Streptomyces collinus Tu 365: one gene and its partner. The main gene of each other region encodes a partner of the protein of the gene in region 2 in a complex. Links are inferred from orthologs where the notes say so. Each region holds a gene or a part of one and is shown on either strand. Other genes may lie near its edges.

The links. The genes of interacting proteins can lie anywhere in the genome.
Region 1: the proteins of secA (region 2) and secY are in contact, whole or in part, in a crystal structure (PDB 3DIN), measured with the Thermotoga maritima proteins. The link is inferred for Streptomyces collinus Tu 365 from one-to-one orthologs. Residues at the interface, in WP_004082002.1 of Thermotoga maritima: Glu261, Ala262, Arg263, Lys300, Ala301, Arg302, Thr303, Ile304, Ile305, Leu323, Tyr324, Asp325, Pro326, Val329, Ser330, Tyr333, Ile336, Lys340, Phe345, Val349, Glu363, Phe364, Tyr374, Ser375, Gly376, Gly377, Glu393, Ile395, Thr482, Ser483; in WP_004081795.1 of Thermotoga maritima: Glu108, Gly109, Glu110, Glu111, Ala236, Glu237, Arg238, Arg239, Ile240, Thr241, Ile242, Gln243, Tyr244, Ala245, Arg246, Arg247, Val248, Thr249, Gly250, Arg251, Arg252, Val253, Tyr254, Gly256, Ala257, Ser258, Thr259, Tyr260, Leu261, Pro262.

Annotation. Positions count from the first base shown.
Region 1 is NC_021985.1:5,090,999-5,094,958, reverse strand. Bases 522-3,350 are described here. They hold secY (preprotein translocase subunit SecY), read right to left. Parts: upstream 2,679-3,350; coding sequence 1,365-2,678; downstream 522-1,364. Other genes in these bases: rplO (50S ribosomal protein L15), read right to left, coding at 2,912-3,350; B446_RS22275 (adenylate kinase), read right to left, coding at 700-1,365; map (type I methionyl aminopeptidase), read right to left, coding at 522-574. Also shown: more of map, read right to left, coding at 1-521; more of rplO, read right to left, coding at 3,351-3,367; rpmD (50S ribosomal protein L30), read right to left, coding at 3,370-3,552; rpsE (30S ribosomal protein S5), read right to left, coding at 3,552-3,960. UniProt on the Escherichia coli protein: The central subunit of the protein translocation channel SecYEG. Consists of two halves formed by TMs 1-5 and 6-10.
Region 2 is NC_021985.1:3,609,768-3,614,254, forward strand. What follows is about bases 392-3,747. They hold secA (preprotein translocase subunit SecA), read right to left. Parts: upstream 3,400-3,747; coding sequence 592-3,399; downstream 392-591. Other genes in these bases: B446_RS15595 (GNAT family N-acetyltransferase), read left to right, coding at 3,649-3,747. Also shown: B446_RS15585 (Rv3235 family protein), read left to right, coding at 1-218; more of B446_RS15595, read left to right, coding at 3,748-4,218; B446_RS15600 (winged helix-turn-helix domain-containing protein), read left to right, coding at 4,289-4,487. UniProt on the Escherichia coli protein: Required for protein export, interacts with the SecYEG preprotein conducting channel.

The DNA.
Region 1 (3,960 bases), 1.5 Mb from region 2 along the record:
CGTAGTTCAGCAGGTGCGGGTCCATGTGCATCTCGGTGCCGATGCCGTGGCCGCCGTAGTCCTCGATGATCCCGTACTTGCCGCCGCCGGGCTTGGGCTGGCGGCGGATGTAGGTCTCGATCGCCCGGGAGATGTCCACCAGGCGGTTGCCCTGCTTCATGGCCGCGATACCGGCCCACATCGACTCCTCCGTCACCCGGGAGAGCTCGACCAGCTCCGGGGCGTGACCGGAGCCCACGAACGCGGTGTAGGCCGCGTCGCCGTGCCAGCCGTCGACGATGGCGCCGCAGTCGATGGAGATGATGTCGCCGTCCTTCAGGACGACGTCCTCCGAGGGGATGCCGTGGACGACCACGTCGTTGACCGAGGTGCAGATGGTGGCGGGGAAGCCGCCGTAGCCGAGGAAGTTCGACTTGGCGCCGTTCTCGGCGAGCACCTTGCGGGCCACCTCGTCCAGGTCCCTGGTGCTGGCGCCCGGCACGGCCGCCTCCCGGGTGGCCGCGTGGATCGCGGCGACGACCAATCCCGCCGCACGCATCTTGGCGATCTGCTCGGGGGTCTTGATCTGCACCATGGGGGTCCTGCGCTCTCCGTCACACGTCGGCTGGGTTTACGTACACAACACTACGGCCGCGGCACCCCGGGAGTCCCCCAGAACGGATGTCCGGGGAAGGGGGCCGCGGCCGGAGGGACCGCGATCTACTTGTTCTCGGCCTTCTCGCGCTTGAGGGCGTCCAGCGCCCGCTCGGTGACCTCGTCGACCGGGCCGAGCGCGGAGATCGTGCGGACCAGGCCCTGCGACTTGTAGTAGTCGATGATCGGCTCGGTCTGCGTGTGGTAGACCTCCAGGCGCTTGCGGACGGTCTCCTCGGAGTCGTCGTCGCGCTGGTACAGCTCGCCGCCGCAGACGTCGCAGACGCCTTCCTGCTTCGGGGGGCTGTACGTCACGTGGAACACGTGGGAGGAGTCGTTGCGGCAGATGCGCCGGCCGGCGATCCGCTTGACGACCTCGGCCTCCGGGACCTCCAGGTCCAGGACGGCGTCCAGCGTGATGCCCTCGGTCTGCAGCAGCTGGTCCAGCGCCTCGGCCTGCGAGACGTTGCGCGGGAACCCGTCGAGCAGGAAGCCGCCCACGGCGTCCGGCTGCTCCATGCGGTCCTTGGCCATCGCGATGGTCACCTCGTCGGGAACGAGGTTGCCGGCGTCCATGTAGGACTTCGCGAGCTTGCCCAGCTCGGTCTGCTGGCTGATGTTGGCCCGGAACAGGTCGCCCGTGGAGATGTGCGGGACCGACAGCTTCTCTGCGAGCCGTACGGCTTGCGTTCCCTTACCAGCACCCGGCGGCCCGACGAGGACGATACGCATCAGCGGAGGAACCCTTCGTAATTGCGCTGCTGGAGCTGGCTCTCGATCTGCTTCACCGTCTCCAGGCCGACACCCACGATGATGAGGATGCTGGTCCCGCCGAAGGGGAAGTTCTGGCTTGCCCCGAAGCCGACCAACGCCATTGTCGGTACGAGAGCGATCAGACCCAGATACAGCGAACCCGGCCAGGTGATCCGGTTGAGCACGTAGCTGAGGTACTCAGCGGTCGGTCGGCCAGCCCGGATGCCCGGGATGAAGCCACCATACTTCTTCATGTTGTCGGCGACTTCCTCGGGGTTGAAGGAGATCGCCACGTAGAAGAACGCGAAGAACACGATGAGCAAGAAGTACATCGTGATGTAAATCGGGTGATCGCCCTTGGTCAGGTTCTGCTCGACCCAGGTCTTCCAGCCCGACTTGCCCCCGGCGAACTGCGCGACGAGCGCCGGAATGTAGAGCAGCGACGAGGCGAAAATGACGGGAATCACACCCGCCTGGTTCACCTTGAGCGGGATGTACGTGGACGTACCGCCGTAGGAACGGCGGCCGATCATGCGCTTCGCGTACTGCACCGGGATGCGGCGCTGGGCCTGCTCGACGAAGACCACGAGCGCGACCATGACCAGGCCGACCAGGATCACGGTGCCGAACTCGATCCAGCCGCCGGCCAGCGTGCCCTGCTTCTTGATGGCCCACAGGGCGGACGGGAAGGTGGCGGCGATCGAGATGAACATCAGGATCGACATGCCGTTGCCGATGCCGCGGTCGGTGATCAGCTCACCGAGCCACATGACGACGGCCGTACCGGCGGTCATGCAGATGACCATGGTGATGGTGGTGAAGATCGCCTGGTCGGGGACGATCTGGCCGGCGACGGGGCAGCCGCTGAACAGCGCGCCGCTGCGCGCGGTGGCCACCAGGCCGGTTCCCTGGAGGATGGCCAGCGCCACCGTCAGGTAACGGGTGTACTGCGTGATCTTCGCGGTACCCGCCTGGCCCTCCTTCTTGAGGGCTTCCAGGCGCGGGATGACCACGGTCAGCAGCTGAAGGATGATGCTGGCCGTGATGTACGGCATGATGCCGAGCGCGAAAATCGTGATCTGCAGAAGCGCGCCACCGCTGAACATGTTGACCAGTCCGAAGAGGCCCTGGTTGGCGGACGCCTCGTCCATGCACTGCTGGACTGCCTTGTAGTCCACGCCGGGGATCGGGACGTGGGTACCGACCCGGTACACCACGATGATGGCCAGCGTGAAGAGCAGCTTCTTACGCAGGTCGGGCGTCCTGAACGCCCGGGCGAACGCGGTGAGCACGGTGCCTCCTGCGACCCCCGCGCAACTGCGTCAAGGGTGACGGTCTTGAGGTTCGACGAATGACTAACGGCCAACTGCCGCTCAGAGTGCCCCATGGGGGCATCCTGTGAAAGTGGGCAGTGCAGGCCACCTTACCTGCGGGACCGCTGCCCTAGGAACGACCAACCGGGGATACCCCTTTTGTGGGGTATCCCCGGTCGGGATCGTTCACGTCATCGAGGCGTCCGAGAGACTCAGACGAGCTCGGTGACCGTACCGCCGGCGGCGGTGATCTTCTCCTTGGCGGAGCCGGAGACGGCGTCCACCGTCACCTGCAGCGCCACGGTGATCTCGCCCTGGCCGAGGACCTTGACGAGGCTGTTCTTGCGAACGGCACCCTTGGCCACCAGGCCCTCGACGGTGACCTCGCCACCCTCGGGGTACAGCGCGGCCAGCTTGTCGAGGTTCACGACCTGGAACTCGACCTTGAAGGGGTTCTTGAAGCCCTTCAGCTTCGGGAGGCGCATGTGGAGGGGCATCTGCCCACCCTCGAAGCGCTCCGGAACCTGGTAACGGGCCTTCGTGCCCTTGGTACCACGACCGGCCGTCTTACCCTTCGACGCCTCACCACGACCCACACGGGTCTTGGCGGTCTTGGCGCCCGGGGCGGGACGGAGGTTGTGGATCTTGAGCGGGTTGTTCTCCGCCATGATCAGTCGACCTCCTCGACCGTCACGAGGTGGCGGACGGTGTGCACCATGCCGCGGAACTCGGGGCGGTCCTCCTTGACGACCTGCGTGTTGATGCCCTTGAGACCAAGGGAGCGCAGGGTGTCACGGTGGTTCTGCTTGCTGCCGATGTAGGACTTGACCTGCGTGATCTTGAGCTGAGCCATCACGCACCCGCCCCGGCCCGCGCACGGAGAAGAGCCGCGGGGGCGACGTCCTCGAGAGGCAGACCACGGCGGGCCGCGACCTCCTCCGGACGCTGCAGGCCCTTCAGGGCCGCCACGGTCGCGTGCACGATGTTGATCGCGTTGTCGGAGCCGAGCGACTTCGACAGGATGTCGTGGATACCGGCGCACTCGAGCACGGCACGCACCGGACCACCGGCGATAACGCCGGTACCCGGGGACGCGGGCTTGAGCAGCACGACGCCGGCAGCCTTCTCACCCTGGATCGGGTGCGGGATGGTGCCCTGGATACGCGGGACCTTGAAGAAGTGCTTCTTGGCCTCCTCAACGCCCTTGGCGATGGCGGCCGGCACCTCCTTGGCCTTGCCGTAACCGACACCCACGGTGCCG
Region 2 (4,487 bases):
CCGAGCGCGGCCCCCTGCGTACCCGCGGCACCCGCCCGGTCGTCCACGACCTCGGCTGGTTCGTGCCCCGGGCCGGCGCCCTGGAGGTATTCGCCCGTATCGCCGCCGGCAGCCGGCTCCGCGCCATGGCCTTCCGGCTGGAGCAGGGCCCGGACCACCGCTGGCGCTGCACGGCGATCGAACTGGGCCCGAGGCCGCCCCACGCCCCCGAGGACTGACCCGCCTGCCCCGCACGGCCCTTCCGCCGCCCACGGAGCCGCCCCCCGGGCCCGCGCGGAAGCCGCGCGCAGGGCCAGGAGGCCCGCGGCCACGACGAGGGGGCCGCAGGCACGGCGAAGGACCCGCAGGCACGGCGCAGGAGCCGCAGCCAGGGCGGTGAGGCCACGGCCATGAGGAAGGAGCCGCAGGCACGGCGGAGAGGCCCGCAGGCACGGCCCAGGAGCCGCAGGCACGAGGAGATGCCCGCAGGCACGGGGAAGGGCCGCAGGCACCAGGAGAGGCCCGCGGGCACGGCGAAGGGCCGGGCCCCCGTGAAAGAGGGGCCCGGCCCTTCGGCTCCTGGCTCGGTGACCGCGGGTCAGTGGCCGCAGGTCACTTCTTGCGGCGCCGGCCGCCCTTGGCCTGCTTGCGACGCTCGGCCCGCGTCAGCCCGTCCGACTCGGAGCGCACCGGCTCGTCGTCCTCCAGGTCGCGCTCCACGATGCCGCCCTCGCCGTCGACGGTCGGCGCGGAGAAGTGCAGGTCCCGGCGCTGCGGAACGTCGAGGCCCTTGGCCCGGATCTCCGGACGCGCGCCCGCCTGGGCCGGCACGGTGTCCTGGACGCCCTCGGGGAGCGCGAGGTCCTCGACCGGGACCTCCTCGACCTGCTGCTCGACCTGGACCTCCAGGTTGAACAGGTAGCCGACGGACTCCTCCTTGATGCCCTCCATCATGGCGGTGAACATGTCGAAGCCCTCGCGCTGGTACTCGACCAGCGGGTCCTTCTGGGCCATCGCGCGCAGGCCGATGCCCTCCTGGAGGTAGTCCATCTCGTAGAGGTGCTCACGCCACTTGCGGTCGAGGACCGACAGCACGACCCGGCGCTCCAGCTCACGCATGATCTCGGAGCCGAGCTGGGCCTCGCGCGCCTGGTACTGCTCGCGGATGTCGTCCTTGATGGACTCGGAGATGAACTCGGCGGTCAGACCGGCCCGGTCACCGGCCGCCTCCTCCAGCTCCTCGATGGTGACCTTCACCGGGTAGAGCTGCCGGAAGGCACCCCACAGCCGGTCCAGGTCCCAGTCCTCGGGGAAGCCCTCGGCGGTCTCCGCGCCGACGTAGGCGTCGATGGTGTCGTCCGTGAAGTGCTGGATCTGCTCCTGCAGGTCCTCGCCCTCCAGGACGCGCCGGCGTTCGCCGTAGATGACCTCGCGCTGCCGGTTGAGCACCTCGTCGTACTTCAGGACGTTCTTGCGCGTCTCGAAGTTCTGCTGCTCGACCTGCGACTGCGCGGACGCGATCGCGCGCGTGACCATCTTGTTCTCGATCGGCACGTCGTCCGGCACGTTCGCCATCGACATCACGCGCTCGACCATCTGGGCCTTGAACAGGCGCATCAGGTCGTCACCGAGGGAGAGGTAGAAGCGGGACTCGCCCGGGTCGCCCTGACGGCCGGAACGACCGCGCAACTGGTTGTCGATACGGCGCGACTCGTGCCGCTCGGTGCCCAGCACGTACAGACCGCCGAGGCTCTCGACCTCCTCCTTCTCGGCCTTGACCGCCTGCTCGGCCTTGGCCAGGGCGGCGGGCAGGGCGTGCGCCCACTCCTCGATGTGCTCCTCGGGGTCGAGGCCGCGCTGGCGCAGCTCCGCCTCGGCGAGGTCCTCGGGGTTGCCGCCGAGCTTGATGTCGGTACCACGGCCGGCCATGTTGGTGGCCACCGTCACGGCGCCCTTGCGGCCGGCCTGGGCGACGATCGACGCCTCACGCTCGTGGTGCTTGGCGTTCAGCACCTCGTGCTGGATGCCGCGCTTGCTGAGCTGCTGCGAGAGGTACTCCGACTTCTCGACGGAGGTCGTGCCGACGAGGATCGGCTGGCCCTTCTCGTGCTTCTCGGCGATGTCGTCGACGACGGCCTCGAACTTGGCCACCTCGGTGCGGTAGATCAGGTCGGACTGGTCCATGCGGACCATCGGCTTGTTGGTCGGGATCGGGACCACGCCGAGCTTGTAGATCTGGTGGAACTCGGCGGCCTCGGTCATGGCCGTACCGGTCATGCCGGAGAGCTTCTTGTAGAGGCGGAAGAAGTTCTGCAGGGTGATCGTGGCGAGCGTCTGGTTCTCGTCCTTGATGTCCACCCCTTCCTTCGCCTCGATCGCCTGGTGCATGCCCTCGTTGTAGCGGCGGCCGGCGAGGATACGGCCGGTGTGCTCGTCGACGATCATGACTTCGCCGTCGATGACGACGTAGTCCTTGTCCTTCTTGAAGAGCTCCTTGGCCTTGATGGCGTTGTTCAGGTAGCCCACGAGCGGGGTGTTCACCGACTCGTAGAGGTTGTCGATGCCCAGCCAGTCCTCGACCTTGCTGACGCCGGACTCGTGGATGGCGACGGTGCGCTTCTTCTCGTCGACGTCGTAGTCGCCGGTCTCCTCCATGCCCTTGAGCGGGTTGCCGGCCTCGCCCCTCTTCAGGCGGATGACCAGCTTGGCGAAGTCGCCGTACCACTTGGTGGCCTGGTCGGCCGGGCCGGAGATGATCAGCGGCGTACGGGCCTCGTCGACGAGGATGGAGTCGACCTCGTCGACGATGGCGAAGTTGTGGCCGCGCTGCACCAACTCGTCCTGCGACCACGCCATGTTGTCGCGCAGGTAGTCGAAGCCGAACTCGTTGTTCGTGCCGTAGGTGATGTCGCACGCGTACTGCTCGCGGCGCTGGGCCGGCGTCATGTTGGCCAGGATGCAGCCGACCTCGAGGCCCAGGAACTTGTGGACGCGGCCCATCATCTCGGAGTCGCGCTCGGCCAGGTAGTCGTTGACCGTGATGAGGTGGACGCCGTCTCCGGAGAGGGCGTTCAGGTACGCCGGCAGCGTACCGACGAGGGTCTTGCCCTCACCGGTCTTCATCTCGGCCACGTAGCCGAGGTGGAGGGCGGCGCCACCCATGAGCTGCACGTCGTAGTGCCGCTGGCCGAGGACGCGCTTGGCGGCCTCGCGGACGGTGGCGAACGCCTCGGGGAGCAGATCGTCCAGGCTCTCACCGTCGGCGTAGCGCTGCTTGTACTCCTCGGTGAGGGCACGCAGCTCGGCGTCGGAGAGGTCGACGAAGTCCTCTTCGATGGAGTTGACCTGGTCCGCGATGCGGTGCAGCTTGCGCAGGATCTTGCCTTCGCCTGCACGCATGATCTTCGAGAGGACGGACACGGGGGCTGGTCTCCTTGCCGGTCGGGCCTGGGACGGTCGGTTTTCCTTGACGTACTGAGCAACGGCCATCGTATGCGAGGACCCGGCCGCGCCGGGAGGCCTGGCGGTCCGACGGCTGCTTCACACGTTCCAACGGCCGGGAGCGGCGGATAGTGCCGCCCCGTGCGAGGAAATGCGCGAATTGTGACCGCCCGCTCACACACCGCGAAAACACTGGCGTGGCGGGGGTCCCCCGAACAGAATCGGCCGATGGAACCCGTGACGCTGACCACCGACCGTCTCGTCCTGCGCACCGTCGGCCCGGACGACACCGCCGCAGTGTACGAGGCCGTCCAGGACCCGGACATCCAGCGCTGGACGACCATCCCCTCCCCCTATCTGCCCGAGCACGCCCGGGGCTTCACGGAGGAGATGGTCCCCGACGGCTGGTCCGACGGCTCCATGTTCACCTTCGGCGTGTTCACGGCGGACGGAACGCTGGCCGGGATGCTCGGCCTGACGATGCGCGCGCTCGGCGTGGCCGAGGTCGGCTTCTGGTCGGCCAAGGAGCACCGCGGCCGCGGCTACGTCACCGAGGCCGTGCTCGCCTCGTGCCGGTGGATCTTCACCGAGGTGGGCGTGGACCGCGTCGAATGGCGCGCCGAGGTCGGCAACCACGCCTCCCGCGCGGTGGCGGAGCGCGCCGGTTTCACCGTCGAGGGCACCCTGCGCTCGGCGGTCAACAACAAGGGCGTCCGCCGGGACTGCTGGGTGGGCTCCCTCCTGCCGTCGGACCTGGGCCTCGCGTCGACGGCACCGTACCTGCCCGCCCGGACCTGACCGCCCGGCCGCCGGGACGGAACCGCAGGCCGCTCGGGGTCTGTCAGTGGCACCCTCTATCGTCCGACGCATGACGACCCTTCCGCGTCCCACCACCACGCTCACCGCGGACGACGCCCGGCGTGTCGCCCTACGGGCCCAGGGCTTCCTCGGTGCGCCCGACCGGCGTGCCGGTGTCCGCGGCGTGCTCCGCCACCTCGGCGCGGTCCAGCTGGACACCATCTCGGTCCTGGCCCGCTCCCACGAGCTGGTCGCCTACGCCCGCCTCG